DNA from 4 places in the Buttiauxella sp. WJP83 genome. Region 1 is predicted to be linked to each of the others. Evidence: predicted binding sites of a transcription regulator. Region 1 holds the regulator's gene; each other region holds the start of a gene.
The links. Region 1 encodes PurR, which represses purine synthesis genes. Its sites were predicted from a motif close to CANGCAAACGTTTGCNTG; they were not measured.
Positions count from the first base shown of each region.

Region 2: the regulator PurR is predicted to act here: its motif matches at 2,226-2,243, upstream of pyrD (quinone-dependent dihydroorotate dehydrogenase).
Region 3: the regulator PurR is predicted to act here: its motif matches at 1,644-1,661, upstream of gltB (glutamate synthase large subunit).
Region 4: the regulator PurR is predicted to act here: its motif matches at 2,262-2,279, upstream of purH (bifunctional phosphoribosylaminoimidazolecarboxamide formyltransferase/IMP cyclohydrolase).

Region 1 is NZ_CP110080.1:2,058,826-2,063,020, reverse strand. Features, by position in the region: gene OH773_RS09545 (C40 family peptidase) at 1-654, shown strand, start outside; gene sodB (superoxide dismutase [Fe]) at 777-1,358, shown strand; gene cydH (cytochrome bd-I oxidase subunit CydH) at 1,438-1,527, opposite strand; gene purR (HTH-type transcriptional repressor PurR) at 1,836-2,861, shown strand; gene punR (DNA-binding transcriptional activator PunR) at 2,880-3,797, opposite strand; gene punC (purine nucleoside transporter PunC) at 3,913-4,195, shown strand, end outside.
Region 2 is NZ_CP110080.1:3,094,966-3,099,160, reverse strand. Features, by position in the region: gene ssuD (FMNH2-dependent alkanesulfonate monooxygenase) at 1-557, opposite strand, end outside; gene OH773_RS14430 (sulfonate ABC transporter substrate-binding protein) at 554-1,522, opposite strand; gene ssuE (NADPH-dependent FMN reductase) at 1,515-2,090, opposite strand; gene pyrD (quinone-dependent dihydroorotate dehydrogenase) at 2,338-3,348, shown strand; gene zapC (cell division protein ZapC) at 3,643-4,185, shown strand; gene OH773_RS14410 (YcbX family protein) at 4,182-4,195, opposite strand, start outside.
Region 3 is NZ_CP110080.1:462,102-466,296, forward strand. Features, by position in the region: gene gltB (glutamate synthase large subunit) at 1-1,610, opposite strand, end outside; gene OH773_RS02205 (TIGR01212 family radical SAM protein) at 2,293-3,225, shown strand; gene arcB (aerobic respiration two-component sensor histidine kinase ArcB) at 3,287-4,195, shown strand, end outside.
Region 4 is NZ_CP110080.1:4,387,906-4,392,100, reverse strand. Features, by position in the region: gene purD (phosphoribosylamine--glycine ligase) at 1-536, opposite strand, end outside; gene purH (bifunctional phosphoribosylaminoimidazolecarboxamide formyltransferase/IMP cyclohydrolase) at 554-2,143, opposite strand; rRNA gene OH773_RS20250 (16S ribosomal RNA) at 2,754-4,195, shown strand, end outside.

The DNA.
Region 1 (4,195 bases):
TCTTCTAAAACCACCAGCAAGAAAAAAGAATCCACTGCCTCAAAGAGTAAAATCGCTAAGAACACCAGCAGTGCAAAAACAAAACATCTTGCAAAAAATGATCGTAAAAACTCCTCCCAGCTCGCGAAAGTCCAGCCTGTTACTTTTACCGAAAAATGCAGTAAACCGCGTAAGGGCTACAAAACGCGCTGTGTGAAAGTCAAAGCAGAGCAACCAACGACGATTGCAGCAGCGCACAAAGTCCGGGTGCAGAAAGCACAGAAGACGGCGATGAACAAACTGATGGGCCAGATTGGCAAACCGTATCGCTGGGGTGGCACGTCGCCGCGTACTGGCTTCGATTGCAGCGGTTTGGTTTATTACGCTTACAAAGATTTGGTGAAATTCCGTATTCCGCGTACTGCAAACGAAATGTATCACCTGCGTGATGCTTCTCCGGTTGATCGCGGGGAACTGGAAACGGGTGACCTTGTGTTCTTCCGCACCCAAGGCCGTGGCACTGCGGATCACGTTGGTGTCTACGTCGGTAATGGGAAATTCATCCAGTCACCGCGTACTGGCCGTGATATTCAAATCACCTCGTTGAGCGAAGACTATTGGCAACGCCACTATGTTGGCGCTAAACGCGTCATGACATCTAAAACCATTCGTTAAAACCTTCACCTGCCCTGAAATGGGCAGGTGAGTTCTTCTTTTGCTTATCCTTTCAATTTGTTAACCTAAACCCGCATTAAAAGTGGTTATTTAGAAGTAAACAAAATAATAAGGAGTTAGCAATGTCGTTCGAACTACCTGCATTACCGTATGCGAAAGATGCTTTAGCACCGCATATCTCCGCTGAAACCCTGGAATACCATTACGGCAAACACCATCAAACCTATGTCACTAACCTGAATAACCTGGTTAAGGGCACAGCTTTTGAAGGTAAAACGCTTGAAGAGATCGTTCGTACTTCCGAGGGTGGTGTTTTTAACAACGCCGCTCAGGTGTGGAACCACACCTTCTACTGGAACTGCCTGGCACCAAATGCAGGCGGGGAACCTACTGGCGAACTTCTGGACGCTATCAACAAATCTTTCGGTAGCTTCGCTGAATTCAAACAACAGTTTACTGATGCCGCTATCAAGAACTTTGGCGCAGGTTGGACGTGGTTAGTTAAACAGGAAGATGGCGCTTTAGCGATTGTTTCTACTTCCAACGCGGGTACGCCACTGACGACTGCCGCTAAACCACTGCTGACGGTGGACGTCTGGGAACATGCGTACTACATCGACTACCGCAATGCTCGTCCTAACTACCTCGAGCATTTCTGGGCGCTGGTGAATTGGGCGTTTGTTGAGAAGAATCTTGCAGCGTAGAAGTTTGCTCCCTAAATAGTTCGTGTTGCGGAGCTATTTAGGGGAATGTTAATGGGCCGCGATAAGCGGCCCATCTTAATCAGTGCAGTACGGCAGTTAATGCGCCGCAAACAATCAAAGCCAGAACAATAACTGTGGTCGTGATTGAAAATTTCAGGTCGGTACTCATCAGCAACTCCTTTTTGTTACCTTACAAAACAGCCTTACAATTGATGTGTCATGATGAGTTTCCCACAATCGGAGATAAAAATCCTCACGGTTTTAACCCGATATCCATTTTCCCTCTTCCACTTTTCGCCAGGATAGGCCAAAATCCCTCGCTAATTTATTGCGTATCGTCAATTCAATGCCCTCCTCCCGTTTTATGTCGCAATCCCGGCATACCTGCAACCATTATGTTGCCTTTGGAGTCAGCGTACGCAAACGTTTAACACATTAGTAATCAGGGGGTTAAGAGATGGCCCGGAGTGAAATTTAATGGCGACAATCAAGGACGTGGCGAAGCGCGCAAACGTTTCCACTACAACCGTATCACATGTGATTAACAAAACCCGTTTTGTGGCGGAAGAAACGCGCAACGCGGTATGGGCTGCAATTAAAGAATTGCACTACTCACCGAGTGCTGTAGCACGAAGCCTGAAAGTTAATCACACCAAAACGATCGGTCTGCTTGCCACTTCCAGTGAAGCACCTTATTTCGCCGAGATCATCGAAGCGGTGGAAAATAGCTGCTTTGAAAAAGGCTATACCCTGATTTTGGGTAACGCACACAATAACTTTGAAAAACAGCGCGCTTACTTATCGATGATGGCGCAAAAGCGTGTCGATGGTTTGCTGGTGATGTGCTCTGAATATCCAGACTCCTTGCTTTCCGTTCTCGAAGAGTACCGCCACATCCCAATGGTTGTGATGGACTGGGGCGAGTCCCGTGCTGATTTCACCGACTCCGTGGTCGATAACGCATTCCACGGTGGCTACCTGGCGGGTCGTTATTTAATTGAACGCGGTCACCGCGAAATTGGTGCTATCCCCGGCCAAATGGAACGCAATACTGGCGGCGGTCGCCATGCTGGCTTTATGAAAGCACTCGAAGAAGCGGGTATTTCTATTCCAGAAAACTGGATTGTTCAGGGTGACTTTGAACCTGAATCCGGTTATCGCGCTATGCAGCAAATCCTCGGCCAGTCTCATCGCCCTACCGCAGTATTCTGTGGCGGTGACATCATGGCGATGGGGGCAATTTGTGCCGCTGATGAGATGGGACTGCGCGTACCGCAGGATATTTCCATTATTGGTTACGACAATGTGCGTAACGCGCGCTTCTTCTCACCGGCGTTGACCACCATCCACCAGCCAAAAGATTCGCTGGGGGAAACGGCGTTTAACATGCTATTGGATAGAATCGTTAATAAACGCGAAGAGTCCCAATCGATTGAAGTCCATCCGCGTCTGATTGAACGCCGCTCGGTAGCTGATGGCCCATTCCGCGATTATCGTCGTTAAGTGTTGTTGAGCCCGGGTTTACTCGGGCTCAGGTTCCTGTAACCATTCCTGATTCATCGTTTCACTGTCCCCCAGATAATCCAGTAACCAGCTCAACGCAGGTGATGCGTCGTTTTGCCGCCAGGTCAGGCAACATGCTGCGTCAGGAAACGGGTTATCCAGGGTTAATTCGCTCCACCGCCCGGAATCCAGCCACGGCCTGGCGATATGCAACGGCACCATGCCGATACACAAACCCGCGCTCAAACAATCCGAACCGGACTGCCAGTCAGGCACCACCACACGGCGCTGGTTATCTAAAAGCCAGGTAATTCGTTTGGGTAACGAACGCGAGGTATCTTCGAGTACCAAAGACGGCCAGTCACGCAGGTCATCGTCGCTTAACGTCCCACCGCGCTGTGCCAGAGGATGAGTGGAAGCCACCACACAACGCCAGCTCAACGTTCCCATATCGCGGAAGGCATAACGCCCTCCGACCGGAATAGCCTGGGTTGCACCAATAGCCACCTCGACACGACCATCCGCCAGCGCATCCCATACGCCGTTGAACACTTCCTGGAAGATGCGCAGTTCGATATCCGGAAAATGGCGATAGAAATCCACGACCAGTTGCCGCGTTCGCTCAGGTTTAACGATGTTATCAACGGCTATAGCCAGATGCCCGCGCCATCCGTTTGCGATCTGTTGGCACTGCTGCCGTGTCGTCATCATTTTTTTGATAACAGAACGGCCCTCTTTAAGGAAAAAGAGGCCCGCTGGGGTTAATTCGACATCACGATGACGCCGTTCGAATAGCGGAACGGCTAACCAATCTTCGAGTTGCCGCACCGTATAGCTAATGGCAGACGGAACGCGGTGCAACTCCTGTGCCGCACCGCTGAAGCTACCATTGCGCGCCACCGCATCTATCACTTCCAGCGAGTATTCTGACCACATTTCTCTGCTCACAAAATTTTTGAACGCAACCTACAAATATTAGCGTTTCACAAGCGTAATTGCACTCCGTACACTCTCGCGGCAATGAACCTGCAAGATTAATCAAGAGAAAATTATGCAACCTTCAAAAGGATTTCTTATCTGGCTGGCCGGCTTAAGTGTGCTGGGCTTCCTTGCCACAGACATGTACCTGCCTGCTTTCGCTGCCATTCAGCAAGATTTACAGACCGATGCATCGGCAGTCAGTGCAAGCCTGAGTCTGTTCCTGGCTGGATTTGCGTTTGCCCAGTTAATGTGGGGACCCCTGTCAGATCACTTCGGCCGTAAACCGGTATTACTGGCGGGGTTAAGCCTGTTCGCCATTGGCTGTATCGGCATGTTGTGGGTCGAAAGCGCCA
Region 2 (4,195 bases), 1.0 Mb from region 1:
AGGTCTTGTGCCACATCTGACGAGCCGCCAAAGTAGAGGGGGGGACGCGGTTGCTGCACCGGTGGGAACAGCAGTTTCGCGCCTTTAACCTGAATGTGTTTACCTTCGTGATCCACCGTTTCGCCTTCCAGCAGGCGTCGCCAGATGTTAGTAAATTCAGCGGAGGCTTCGTAGCGTTCCTGATGATTCAGGAACACGCCGTCTGCGGCTAACTCTTCCGGGTCGCTGCCTGTCACCAGGTTGAACAAAGCGCGCCCGTTAGAAAGTCTGTCGAGCGTGGCGGCCTGGCGTGCAGCCACCGTAGGAGATGTCACGCTTGGGCGAAGGGCGACCAGAAATTTTAAGCGCTGCGTGACCGGAATCATGGATGCAGCAACCAGCCACGCGTCTTCGCATGAACGGCCCGTCGGGATCAGTACACCGGTAAAGCCCAGTCTGTCCGCCGCCTGAGCGATTTGTTGTAGGTAACCGTGGTCAACCGGACGTGCTGCATCGTTACTACCCAAATAGTGTCCATCGCCGTGGGTGGGCAAAAACCAGAATAAGTTAAGGCTCATGACTTGTCTCCTGAAGTGGGTTGCCAGATACGGGTGCGAATATCGACTTTTTTAGGCACTAAATGGTTGTCGTAAAACAGGTCAGCGGTTTGCTGCTGTTTGGCAGCCGTTTCTGCACTGACTGGGGTAATGACTGTCGGTGGACGGTGGTCGAAATAGGTGGCAATAACGTTTTCAGGTAGCCCCATAGTTTTTGCCAGTAACGCAACGCTTGCTTCACGCTGGCTTCGGGTTAACGCATCAGCGTCGCTAAATGTTTTGAGAACGTGTTGCAAGAACGGGCCATTTTTCTCAGCGTAAGGGCGCGAGGCGAGATAGAACGAACCGGTTTGAACTAATTCACTGCCGTCGGTTAACACGCGAACACCGCCGTTTAACAGGACTGCGGAGTAGTACGGGTCCCAAATTGCCCAGGCATCAACATTGCCTTGCTGGAATGCAGCGCGCGCATCAGCAGGGGTTAAATAGGCGGCCTGGACATCGGTAAATTTCAGCCCGGCTTTTTGTAATGCGCGCAGGACGAGGTTGTGAGAACTGGAGCCTTTCTGGAAAGCAATTTTATGCCCTTTAAGATCGGCCACGGTTTTCAGCGGGCTGTTCTCCGGTACCAGAATCACTTCGGCTTTTGGTTTTGGTGGTTCTGAACCGACATAAACCAGATCCGCTCCCGCCGCCTGAGCGAAGATGGGTGGAATATCTCCGGTACTGCCGAGATCAATACTGCCAATATTCAGTGCTTCCAGCATTTGCGGGCCTGCGGGGAATTCAATCCACTGAAACTTAGTTTGCGGGTACTCTTTTTCCAGAAGCTGGTGGCTTTTTGCCAGCACCATACTGACCGACCCTTTTTGATAGCCAATACGCAGTTGGTCTGGCCCGGTTTCTGCGGCGTGGAGCGTGGCGCTCAGACTCAAAGCGCCTGTTAGCATCAGCCAGGGAGCGGTACGTTTTAACAGATTAAACATGAGCAACTCCTTGAGTTTTAAACGGAGAAGAGACGATAAAGTCCCGGCGATGCAGCGCCTGCCAGAAGGTCTCCAGTGCACCATCGAGACGCTGTTGTAGGTTGTTGCTGAACACGGGTTTGTGCTGGTAATCGGCTATTTGGCTATCATCCGCAAATACGCCATGCAGGATTTCTTGTGCTTTCAGCGCATTAAGTACCGGCTTCAGGGCGTAATCGACCGCCAGCATATGTGCCACGGTGCCACCGGTAGCCAATGGCAGAACGACTTTCTTATCCAGTGCTCGTTCAGGAAGCAGATCGAGCAGCGTTTTCAGTGCGCCAGAAAATGAAGCCTTATAAACAGGTGTCGCGATAATCACGCCATCGGCCTGCTGTAATTGCTCGTTTAAGGCCAGCAGTGCGGGGCTATCAAACCGGGCGTAGAGTAAATCTTCAGGAGCGAAATTCTGTAGATGCCAGTGACACACTTCGATATCCAAAGCGCTTAATTTTTCGCGGGCATATTCCAGCAGCGCACTGGAACGAGAGGGGAAGCGCGGGCTTCCAGCCAGGGTTATCACACGCATATTGTTTCCTTATAACTAAATGTTTGCTTTTAGGTAACATTAATAACAATTGAGTGTGATAGTCGCGCAGAAGTGTTATTCCGCTAAATGATTTTTTTGGGTTTGGAATGCCAAAAAACGAATAAACAACGTTGAGAAGAAAACGTTTGCGCTGATTCGGCCTTTTTTGTTGCAGGTCAATTCCATTCATTGACGTTATCGTTAATAATACTGCCCCAGTTTGCATACTGGGAATTCTGGAGTGTTCATGTACTACCCCTTCGTTCGTAAAGCCCTTTTCAAGCTCGATCCAGAGCGCGCTCATGAAGTGACATTTCAGCAATTGCGTCGTGTAACAGGTACACCACTCGAATGGCTGGTGCGGCAAAATGTGCCCTCTAAACCTGTGACCTGCATGGGTCTGACGTTTAAGAATCCTTTAGGGCTTGCTGCCGGCCTGGATAAAAACGGTGAGTGTATTGATGCACTGGGTGCCATGGGCTTTGGCTCCATTGAAATTGGTACCGTAACGCCTCGTCCACAACCAGGAAATGATAAGCCGCGAATCTTCCGTCTGGTAGAAGCAGAAGGTTTGATTAACCGCATGGGCTTCAATAATCTGGGTGTAGATAACCTGGTTGAGAACGTCAAAAAATCCCATTTTGATGGGGTGCTGGGTATCAATATTGGTAAGAATAAAGACACTCCAGTTGAGCAGGGTAAAGACGACTATTTGATCTGCATGGATAAAATTTATCCTTATGCCGGTTATATCGCGATCAATATTTCCTCGCCAAATACCCCTGGATTACGCACCTTGCAATACGGCGAAGCGTTAGATGATCTGTTAGTCGCGATTAAAAATAAGCAGCAAACGCTTCAGGAATTGCACCATAAATATGTGCCAGTTGCGGTGAAGATCGCGCCGGATCTTTCTGAAGAAGAATTGATCCAGGTTGCCGATAGTTTAGTTCGTCATAATATTGATGGGGTCATTGCGACCAATACAACGTTGGATCGTAGCCTGGTTCAGGGGATGAAATATTGCGATGAAATGGGGGGATTAAGTGGCCGCCCAGTGCAACTGAAGAGCACAGAAATTATTCGCCGATTGTCGCAAGAATTAAATGGTCGTTTACCGATTATTGGTGTCGGCGGTATTGATTCGGTGATTGCTGCTCGCGAGAAGATGGCAGCAGGTGCCTCACTGGTTCAAATATATTCTGGTTTCATATTTAAAGGCCCACCTTTGATAAAAGAAATCGTCTCAGGAATCTAGTTCTCACATTTTACCTTTCAGACAACCGGGGCTTTATTTTCAGCCCCGGTTGTTTTATATTTCACCACTGTTGCTAAATTATACATATTGGTCTTTTATTAATATGGTCTTTAACGAAGCGGCGATAAGGATTTTTATATACCCTAAATAATTCGAGTTGCTTGAAGGCGGCAAGGCCGTAAATCTCCAGGAGCTTACTCAAGTAAGTGACTGGGGTGAGCGGGTGCAGTCAACGCATAAGCAGCTTGAAGTATGACGGGTATATCGTGGGAATAAACGAAAGGGCAAATAGTTATGCGGATAAAACCTGACGATAATTGGCGTTGGTATTTTGATGAAGAGCATGATCGTATGATGCTCGATTTGGCCAATGGCATGCTATTCCGTTCACGTTTCCCTCGTAAAATGCTCACCCCCGATGCCTTTGAAAACACTGGTTTTTGTGTCGATGATGCAGCTCTATTCTTCTCCTTTGAAGAGAAATGCCGCGACCTGATATTAAGTAAAGAACAGCGTGCTGAGCTGGTATTAAATGCACTGGTTGCGATTCGTTATCTCAAGCCGCAAATGCCAAAAAGCTGGCATTTCGTCTCTCATGGAGAGTGCTGGCAGCCTGGCCCTGGCGATTCTGCTTGTGTCTGGTTGAGTGATGATATGCAGCAGGTTAACTTGCTGGTGGTTGAAACCGGTGATAACGCTGCACTGTGTTTGCTGGCACAACCGGGTTTACAACTTGCAGGCCGAACCATGCAACTTGGTGATGCCATTAAAGTGATGAACGACAGATTAAGGCCGCAACCAATGAGTAGCGACTTGAGTCTCGACCAGGCCGTTTAAATTTCTTCGA
Region 3 (4,195 bases), 1.6 Mb from region 1:
TTCATTTCACGGCCAATGCTGGTTGCCAGAGACATCACGTGCGCTTCGCGCAGTGGATCGATTGGCGGGTTTGTAACCTGCGCAAACTGTTGGCGGAAGTAATCGTAAATAATGCGTGGCTGGCTGGAGAGCACGGCAAACGGGGTATCGTCACCCATTGAGCCTACAGCTTCCTGGCCATTTTCACCCAATACGCGGATCACTGAATCCAGTTCTTCGCTGCTGTAGTTGAACTGTTTCTGGAAGCTTGAAAGCGTATCGTCATCCATTTCGCGAGTGCCGACTTCTTCGTCTGGCAAATCTTCAAACGGCACCAGGCGACGAACGTTATTTTCCATCCACTCTTTATACGGGTGGCGGCTTTTCAGATCGGCATCGGTTTCAGCGGAATGCAGAATGCGGCCAATACGCGTGTCGATAACCATCAACTCGCCTGGGCCGACGCGTCCTTTTTCAACCACTTCGTCAGGCTGGTAATCCCAGATCCCGACTTCGGAAGCACAAGTGATCAGCTTATCTTTGGTGATGACGTAGCGTGCCGGGCGCAGGCCGTTACGGTCCAGGTTACAGGCAGCATAGCGCCCGTCGGACATTACGATACCAGCTGGGCCATCCCACGGCTCCATGTGCATGGAGTTAAAGTCGAAGAAGGCCCGCAGTTCTGGGTCCATGTTCGGGTTGTTCTGCCAGGCTGGTGGTACCAGCAAACGCATGGCGCGAACGATATCCATGCCCCCTGCCAGCAGCAATTCCAGCATGTTATCCATGGAACTGGAGTCAGAGCCGGTTTCGTTGACGAATGGCGCGGCGTCATGAAGATCCGGGATCAGCGGGGTCTGGAATTTATAAGTACGTGCGCGTGCCCACTGGCGGTTACCTGTGATGGTATTGATTTCACCGTTGTGCGCCAGGTAGCGGAACGGCTGAGCCAGCGGCCAGCGTGGTACGGTGTTGGTGGAGAAACGCTGGTGGAACAGGCAAATTGCAGATTCCAGGCGTAGGTCCGCCAGGTCCAGGTAAAAACGCGGCAAATCTGCCGGCATACACAGACCTTTATAGATGTTAACAAGGTTGGAGAGACTACAAACGTAGAAGTCTTTATCCTGAATGCGTTTCTCAATGCGGCGACGGGCGATAAACAGGCGACGTTCCATATCACGTGGGCGCCAGCCGGCCGGAGCATTAACAAAAATTTGTTCGATGCGAGGTTTTGAGGAGAGGGCGATTTCACCGAGTACGTCTTCATTGGTAGGCACTTCGCGCCAGCCAACAATCGACAGGGTCTCGTTTTGCAACTCTTCTTCAACGATGCGGCGGCTTGCGCTCGCCAGAGCGTCGTCTTTATTTAAGAAAATCATGCCGACGGCATAATTTTTTGCCAAACGCCAGCCACGCTCTTCCGCAACGATTCGGAAGAAACGGTCAGGCTTTTGCAACAGCAGGCCGCAACCATCACCGGTTTTACCATCGGCGAGGATTGCTCCACGGTGTTGCATTCGGGCCAGTGCGTGAATAGCAGTACGCACTACCTTGTGGCTAGGTTCGCCTTCTATGTGGGCGATCAGGCCGAAACCACAGTTATCCTTCTCAAGGGATTTATCGTACAACATATCAGTGAACCTCCCCAGGCTCTACGTGACTCCCTACCAACCGTTTGCGTCCAGACGCAGCAAGGGCATGGCGACGGGGTTTGCGCATCTACGCATTCCTCGCGTGTCGCCCTCTTGATGTCTGACGCATCCGATTTCACAAGTGTTGAGGACTTGCTTTAGAGGGAATCTTAATTACTGCATAAATATGATGGGCACAGAACCCACCCAGAAAGCTTCCAGCGGATTTCCAAGTTATCGGGAAAGCGCACACAGGTCAAATGGCATTCTTATTAATACAGATATGTGCTACGCAGATGCTAACTAAATGAAAATAAACACCTTATCATCATTTTTGTTCTATTTAAGCGGCAAGAATACCGGCTGGTTAATGTGATCCCTCTCACTATCTGAGGGGCCGCAAAATTCCAGACCATACTGGTAATGCAGGTATTGGCAGGATCTTATGCTATCAATGGGGTCTGGCGTGTTGTATGCCACTGTTTTTCACAGGGTCACAGATTCTTTAAAAATAGTGGGTCGATATAAGGAAAAGTCATCATCTGATGGGTGCGTAAAATTGCATTAATTTTGCATTTATATGCAATAGATAAAGCTGCGCCAGAGCGCTTGATCCAGGTCATCGCTAAAATGGGCAGAAAATGGCAGGCTACATCCCTTTTACAGGGCGGCCCATCAGATTATGCAGTTACAGAAATTAGTCAATATGTTTGGTGGTGATCTTCAGCGCCGTTATGGTCATAAAGTCCATAAACTCACGCTGCACGGTGGTTTTAGCTGCCCAAACCGTGACGGAACCATTGGACGAGGGGGGTGTACTTTCTGCAACGTGGCGTCTTTTGCTGATGAAACCCAACAACATCATTCCATTGCCGAGCAGCTCGAGCGTCAATCGCAGTTGGTTAACCGAGCTAAGCACTATCTCGCCTATTTCCAGGCGTACACCAGCACATGGGCAGAAGTGCAGGTGTTGCGTTCGATGTATCAGCAAGCTGTCAGCCAGGCCAGCATTGTCGGCTTATGTGTCGGCACTCGTCCGGATTGCGTGCCAGATAGCGTGCTTGATTTGTTAAGTGAATATCATGAGAAAGGCTATGAAGTTTGGTTAGAGCTGGGCTTGCAGACGGCACGCGACAAAACGCTGCATCGGATTAATCGTGGACATGATTTTGCCTGTTATCAGGAAACCACGCGTCGTGCCCGCGCGCGCGGTTTGAAAGTGTGTAGCCACCTGATTGTTGGTCTGCCAGGTGAAGGCCAGGAACATTGCTTGCAAACGCTGGAAAAAGTTGTTGAGACCGGTGTTGATGGTATCAAACTCCACCCTCTCCATATTGTTAGCGGCAGTACGATGGCTAAAAGTTGGCAGGCTGGACGCTTGCAGGGTATCGAACTGGAAGAGTACGCGACGACTGCCGGCGAGATGATTCGCCATACGCCACTCGAAATTGTCTATCATCGCATTTCTGCAAATGCCCGCCGCCCCACCTTGCTGGCACCGCTATGGTGTGAAAATCGTTGGACCGGAATGGGGGAGATAGATAAGTATCTGACAAGCCATGGTACTCAGGGTTCGGCGCTCGGAACGCCGTGGGACCCGACATTTCTGTTGTAATTCCTGAGCGTGTGATCTTTTTGCGGTATATTTAGCAGATTGAAGGCGAAGGAAACGTTCCATGAAGCAAATCCGGTTACTTGCGCAGTATTACGTTGATTTGATGGTGAAGCTCGGATTAGTGCGCTTCTCTTTGTTGCTGGCTTCCGCATTGGTGGTGCTGGCTATTGTGGTGCAGATGGCCGTGACCATGCTGTTACGCGGTCAGGTCGAAAGTATTGATGTCGTCCGCTCGATCTTTTTTGGCCTGTTAATTACTCCCTGGGCCGTCTATTTCCTTTCTGTGGTGGTTGAACAACTCGAAGAGTCGCGCCAACGGCTGTCAAAGCTTGTGGAGAAACTCGAAGAGATGCGCGAAAGGGATCTGAAACTCAATGTGCAGCTCAAAGACAACATTGCACAATTGAACCAGGAAATTTCCGTTCGTGTTAAAGCTGAGGATGAGCGTCAGGCCATGCTTGAGCAACTCAAGGTGGAGATGCAAGAGCGCGAAGAGACGCAAATCCAGCTGGAGCAGCAATCCTCATTTCTCCGTTCTTTCCTTGATGCCTCGCCGGATCTCGTTTTTTATCGCAATGAAGACAAAGAGTTTTCAGGCTGTAACCGAGCCATGGAATTGCTGACGGGCAAAAGTGAGAAGCAATTAATCAGCCTGAAACCAGCAGATGTCTATTCGCCAGAAGCGGCCCTGAAGGTGATTGAAACCGACGAAAAAGTATTTCGTCATAACGTGTCTCTAACCTACGAACAATGGTTGGATTACCCTGATGGCCGTAAAGCATGCTTTGAAATTCGTAAAGTGCCGTACTATGACCGCGTGGGTAAGCGCCATGGTCTGATGGGCTTTGGTCGCGATATTACCGAACGTAAGCGGTATCAAGATGCGCTTGAACGCGCCAGCCGGGATAAAACCACCTTCATTTCAACCATCAGCCATGAGTTGCGCACGCCGCTTAATGGTATCGTCGGA
Region 4 (4,195 bases), 2.3 Mb from region 1:
TCGCCGAATGCGTTACCCGCCAGCATATCATTCACTGCGGCTTCCGCTTCTTCGAGTGTCATCGCAACAATGACGCCTTTACCGGCGGCCAGGCCATCGGCCTTAATCACAATCGGCGCACCTTTTTCACGGACGTACGCCAGCGCTGGTTCTACCTCGGTGAAGTTTTGGTATTCGGCGGTTGGGATTTTATGGCGAGCCAGGAAATCCTTGGTGAAGGCTTTGGAGCCTTCTAATTGCGCTGCACCCTGAGTTGGGCCAAATATTTTCAGACCAGCCGCACGGAAGGCATCCACGACGCCAATCACCAGCGGAGCTTCTGGCCCAACAATCGTCAGGTCGATCTTCTCATTTTGCGCAAAGCTTAACAGTGCTGGGATATCGGTCGGGCTAATCGCCACGTTCTGCAAAGCCGGTTCCAGAGCTGTGCCGGCATTGCCTGGCGCGACAAATACAGTGCGTACTAATGGTGACTGCGACGCTTTCCAGGCCAGCGCGTGTTCGCGCCCGCCATTACCAATCACTAATACTTTCATCTATAGAGGCTCCAGGATTAATGGCGGAAGTGGCGCATGTCAGTAAAGATCATTGCGATCCCATGTTCGTCAGCGGCGGCGATCACTTCGTCATCACGGATCGAACCGCCAGGCTGGATAACACAACTTACGCCGACTGCTGCTGCTGCATCAATACCATCGCGGAACGGGAAGAACGCATCGGATGCCATTGCAGAGCCTTTCACTTCCAGACCTTCATCGGCGGCTTTAATACCGGCAATCTTGGCAGAGTAAACACGGCTCATTTGACCTGCGCCTATGCCGATAGTCATATTTTCGCGGGCATACACAATCGCATTGGACTTCACGAACTTCGCGACTTTCCAGCAGAACAAAGCATCACGCAGTTCTTGCTCGGAAGGCTGACGCTTGCTGACCACACGCAGGTCGGCGGCAGTCACCATTCCTAAATCACGGTCTTGCACTAACAGGCCACCGTTGACGCGCTTGAAATCCAGGCCCGCAGCGCGTTGCTGCCATTGTCCACACGTCAGTACACGAACATTTTGCTTAGCCGCCGTGATCATCAATGCTTCTTCGCTTGCCGATGGGGCAATAATCACTTCGACAAACTGGCGGGAGATAATGGCCTGCGCAGTCTTGGCATCCAGTTCACGGTTAAACGCGATGATGCCGCCGAATGCTGAAGTCGGATCGGTTTTGTAAGCGCGATCATAAGCATCTAATAAGGAGTCGCTGACAGCCACGCCACAAGGGTTGGCATGCTTCACGATAACGCAGGCAGGTTCGCTAAACTCTTTTACGCATTCCAGTGCCGCATCGGTATCGGCAATGTTGTTATAAGAAAGCGCTTTGCCCTGAACTTGCGTTGCAGTCGCGACGGATGCTTCTTTAATTTCTTCTTCTATATAGAAGGCTGCTTGCTGGTGGCTGTTTTCACCGTAACGCATATCCTGCTTCTTAATGAAGTTCAGGTTGAGCGTACGAGGGAAACGACCGGAAGGTTCGTTGCTCTCACCATGATAGGCAGGAACCAGACTACCGAAGTAGTTGGCGATCATGCTGTCGTAAGCGGCTGTGTGTTCGAATGCCTTAATCGCCAAATCGAAACGCGTCTCGTGAGTAAGAGAACCTTCGTTAGCATCCAGCTCATTAATAATTGCCTGGTAGTCGCTGCTCTTAACCACGATCGCGACATCTTTATGGTTCTTCGCCGCGGAGCGCACCATGGTTGGACCGCCGATATCAATATTCTCTACCGCATCTTCCAGAGAGCAGCCTTCGCGGGCGACTGTCTGTGCAAACGGGTACAGGTTGACGACAACCATATCAATTGGGGAGATTGCGTGTTGTTCCATGATGGCATCATCCTGGCCACGACGACCCAGAATGCCACCGTGGACTTTTGGATGCAGGGTTTTGACGCGTCCATCCATCATCTCCGGGAAACCGGTGTAGTCAGAGACTTCGGTTACCGGTAGGCCAGCATCAGCCAGCAGACGAGCGGTTCCGCCTGTAGAGAGCAGCACTACACCACGTTGGGAAAGTGCCTGGGCGAATTCGACGATACCGGCTTTGTCAGAAACACTGAGCAGAGCGCGGCGTACAGGACGACGTTGTTGCATGGTTTGATCCCTTAGCTTTGGTTCGCATATAGAAGAGCGTTAGCTGAATTTTAGTTATTTCCCCTAAAACTCAGCTAACGCCCCAAAACGGGGCGTCCTTTTAATGCGGGTGCATTGTAGCGAAAACGTTTGCGTCACGCTCGCAAAATTTGGGTCTTCATCACGATTGTGGATAACTTTGTGCACAACTGCGTATAAGGCGGGGTTTTGCTGGGGATTGCAGCAGTCAGTAAAATTAGTGCAAATTTAGGGTTGCAGCCTCAGGATAACTCCCTATAATGCGCCTCCATCGACACGGAACATGTGAACAACATCACAGAGTAACGGCGGCGATGAGAGTCAAATATCCTGAAATTAAGGGTTGACTCTGAAAGAGGAAAGCGTAATATACGCCACCTCGAGTTAGCAAGCGAAAGCGCGTAACTCACTGCTCTTTAACAATTTATCAGACAATCTGTGTGGGCACTCGCAGGATTGATATCTCAGATACCTTCGGGTATCAAAAAAATATCAAGTCTTGAAGAGTGACCAAGCAGTAATTCATTTAGTTGAATTATTACGAAAGTTAATTTTTGAGCACCGCTTCACGAGTTGAAGCAAATCAAGCTTTTAATTGAAGAGTTTGATCATGGCTCAGATTGAACGCTGGCGGCAGGCCTAACACATGCAAGTCGAGCGGTAGCACAGGGAGCTTGCTCCTGGGTGACGAGCGGCGGACGGGTGAGTAATGTCTGGGAAACTGCCTGATGGAGGGGGATAACTACTGGAAACGGTAGCTAATACCGCATAACGTCTTCGGACCAAAGTGGGGGACCTTCGGGCCTCATGCCATCAGATGTGCCCAGATGGGATTAGCTAGTAGGTGAGGTAATGGCTCACCTAGGCGACGATCCCTAGCTGGTCTGAGAGGATGACCAGCCACACTGGAACTGAGACACGGTCCAGACTCCTACGGGAGGCAGCAGTGGGGAATATTGCACAATGGGCGCAAGCCTGATGCAGCCATGCCGCGTGTATGAAGAAGGCCTTCGGGTTGTAAAGTACTTTCAGCGAGGAGGAAGGCGTTAAGGTTAATAACCTTGGCGATTGACGTTACTCGCAGAAGAAGCACCGGCTAACTCCGTGCCAGCAGCCGCGGTAATACGGAGGGTGCAAGCGTTAATCGGAATTACTGGGCGTAAAGCGCACGCAGGCGGTTTGTCAAGTCGGATGTGAAATCCCCGGGCTCAACCTGGGAACTGCATTCGAAACTGGCAAGCTAGAGTCTTGTAGAGGGGGGTAGAATTCCAGGTGTAGCGGTGAAATGCGTAGAGATCTGGAGGAATACCGGTGGCGAAGGCGGCCCCCTGGACAAAGACTGACGCTCAGGTGCGAAAGCGTGGGGAGCAAACAGGATTAGATACCCTGGTAGTCCACGCCGTAAACGATGTCGACTTGGAGGTTGTTCCCTTGAGGAGTGGCTTCCGGAGCTAACGCGTTAAGTCGACCGCCTGGGGAGTACGGCCGCAAGGTTAAAACTCAAATGAATTGACGGGGGCCCGCACAAGCGGTGGAGCATGTGGTTTAATTCGATGCAACGCGAAGAACCTTACCTACTCTTGACATCCACGGAATTCGGCAGAGATGCCTTAGTGCCTTCGGGAACCGTGAGACAGGTGCTGCATGGCTGTCGTCAGCTCGTGTTGTGAAATGTTGGGTTAAGTCCCGCAACGAGCGCAACCCTTATCCTTTGTTGCCAGCGGTTCGGCCGGGAACTCAAAGGAGACTGCCAGTGATAAACTGGAGGAAGGTGGGGATGACGTCAAGTCATCATGGCCCTTACGAGTAGGGCTACACACGTGCTACAATGGCGCATACAAAGAGAAGCGACCTCGCGAGAGCAAGCGGACCTCATAAAGTGCGTCGTAGTCCGGATCGGAGTCTGCAACTCGACTCCGTGAAGTCGGAATCGCTAGTAATCGTAGATCAGAATGCTACGGTGAATACGTTCCCGGGCCTTGTACACACCGCCCGTCACACCATGGGAGTGGGTTGCAAAAGAAGTAGGTAGCT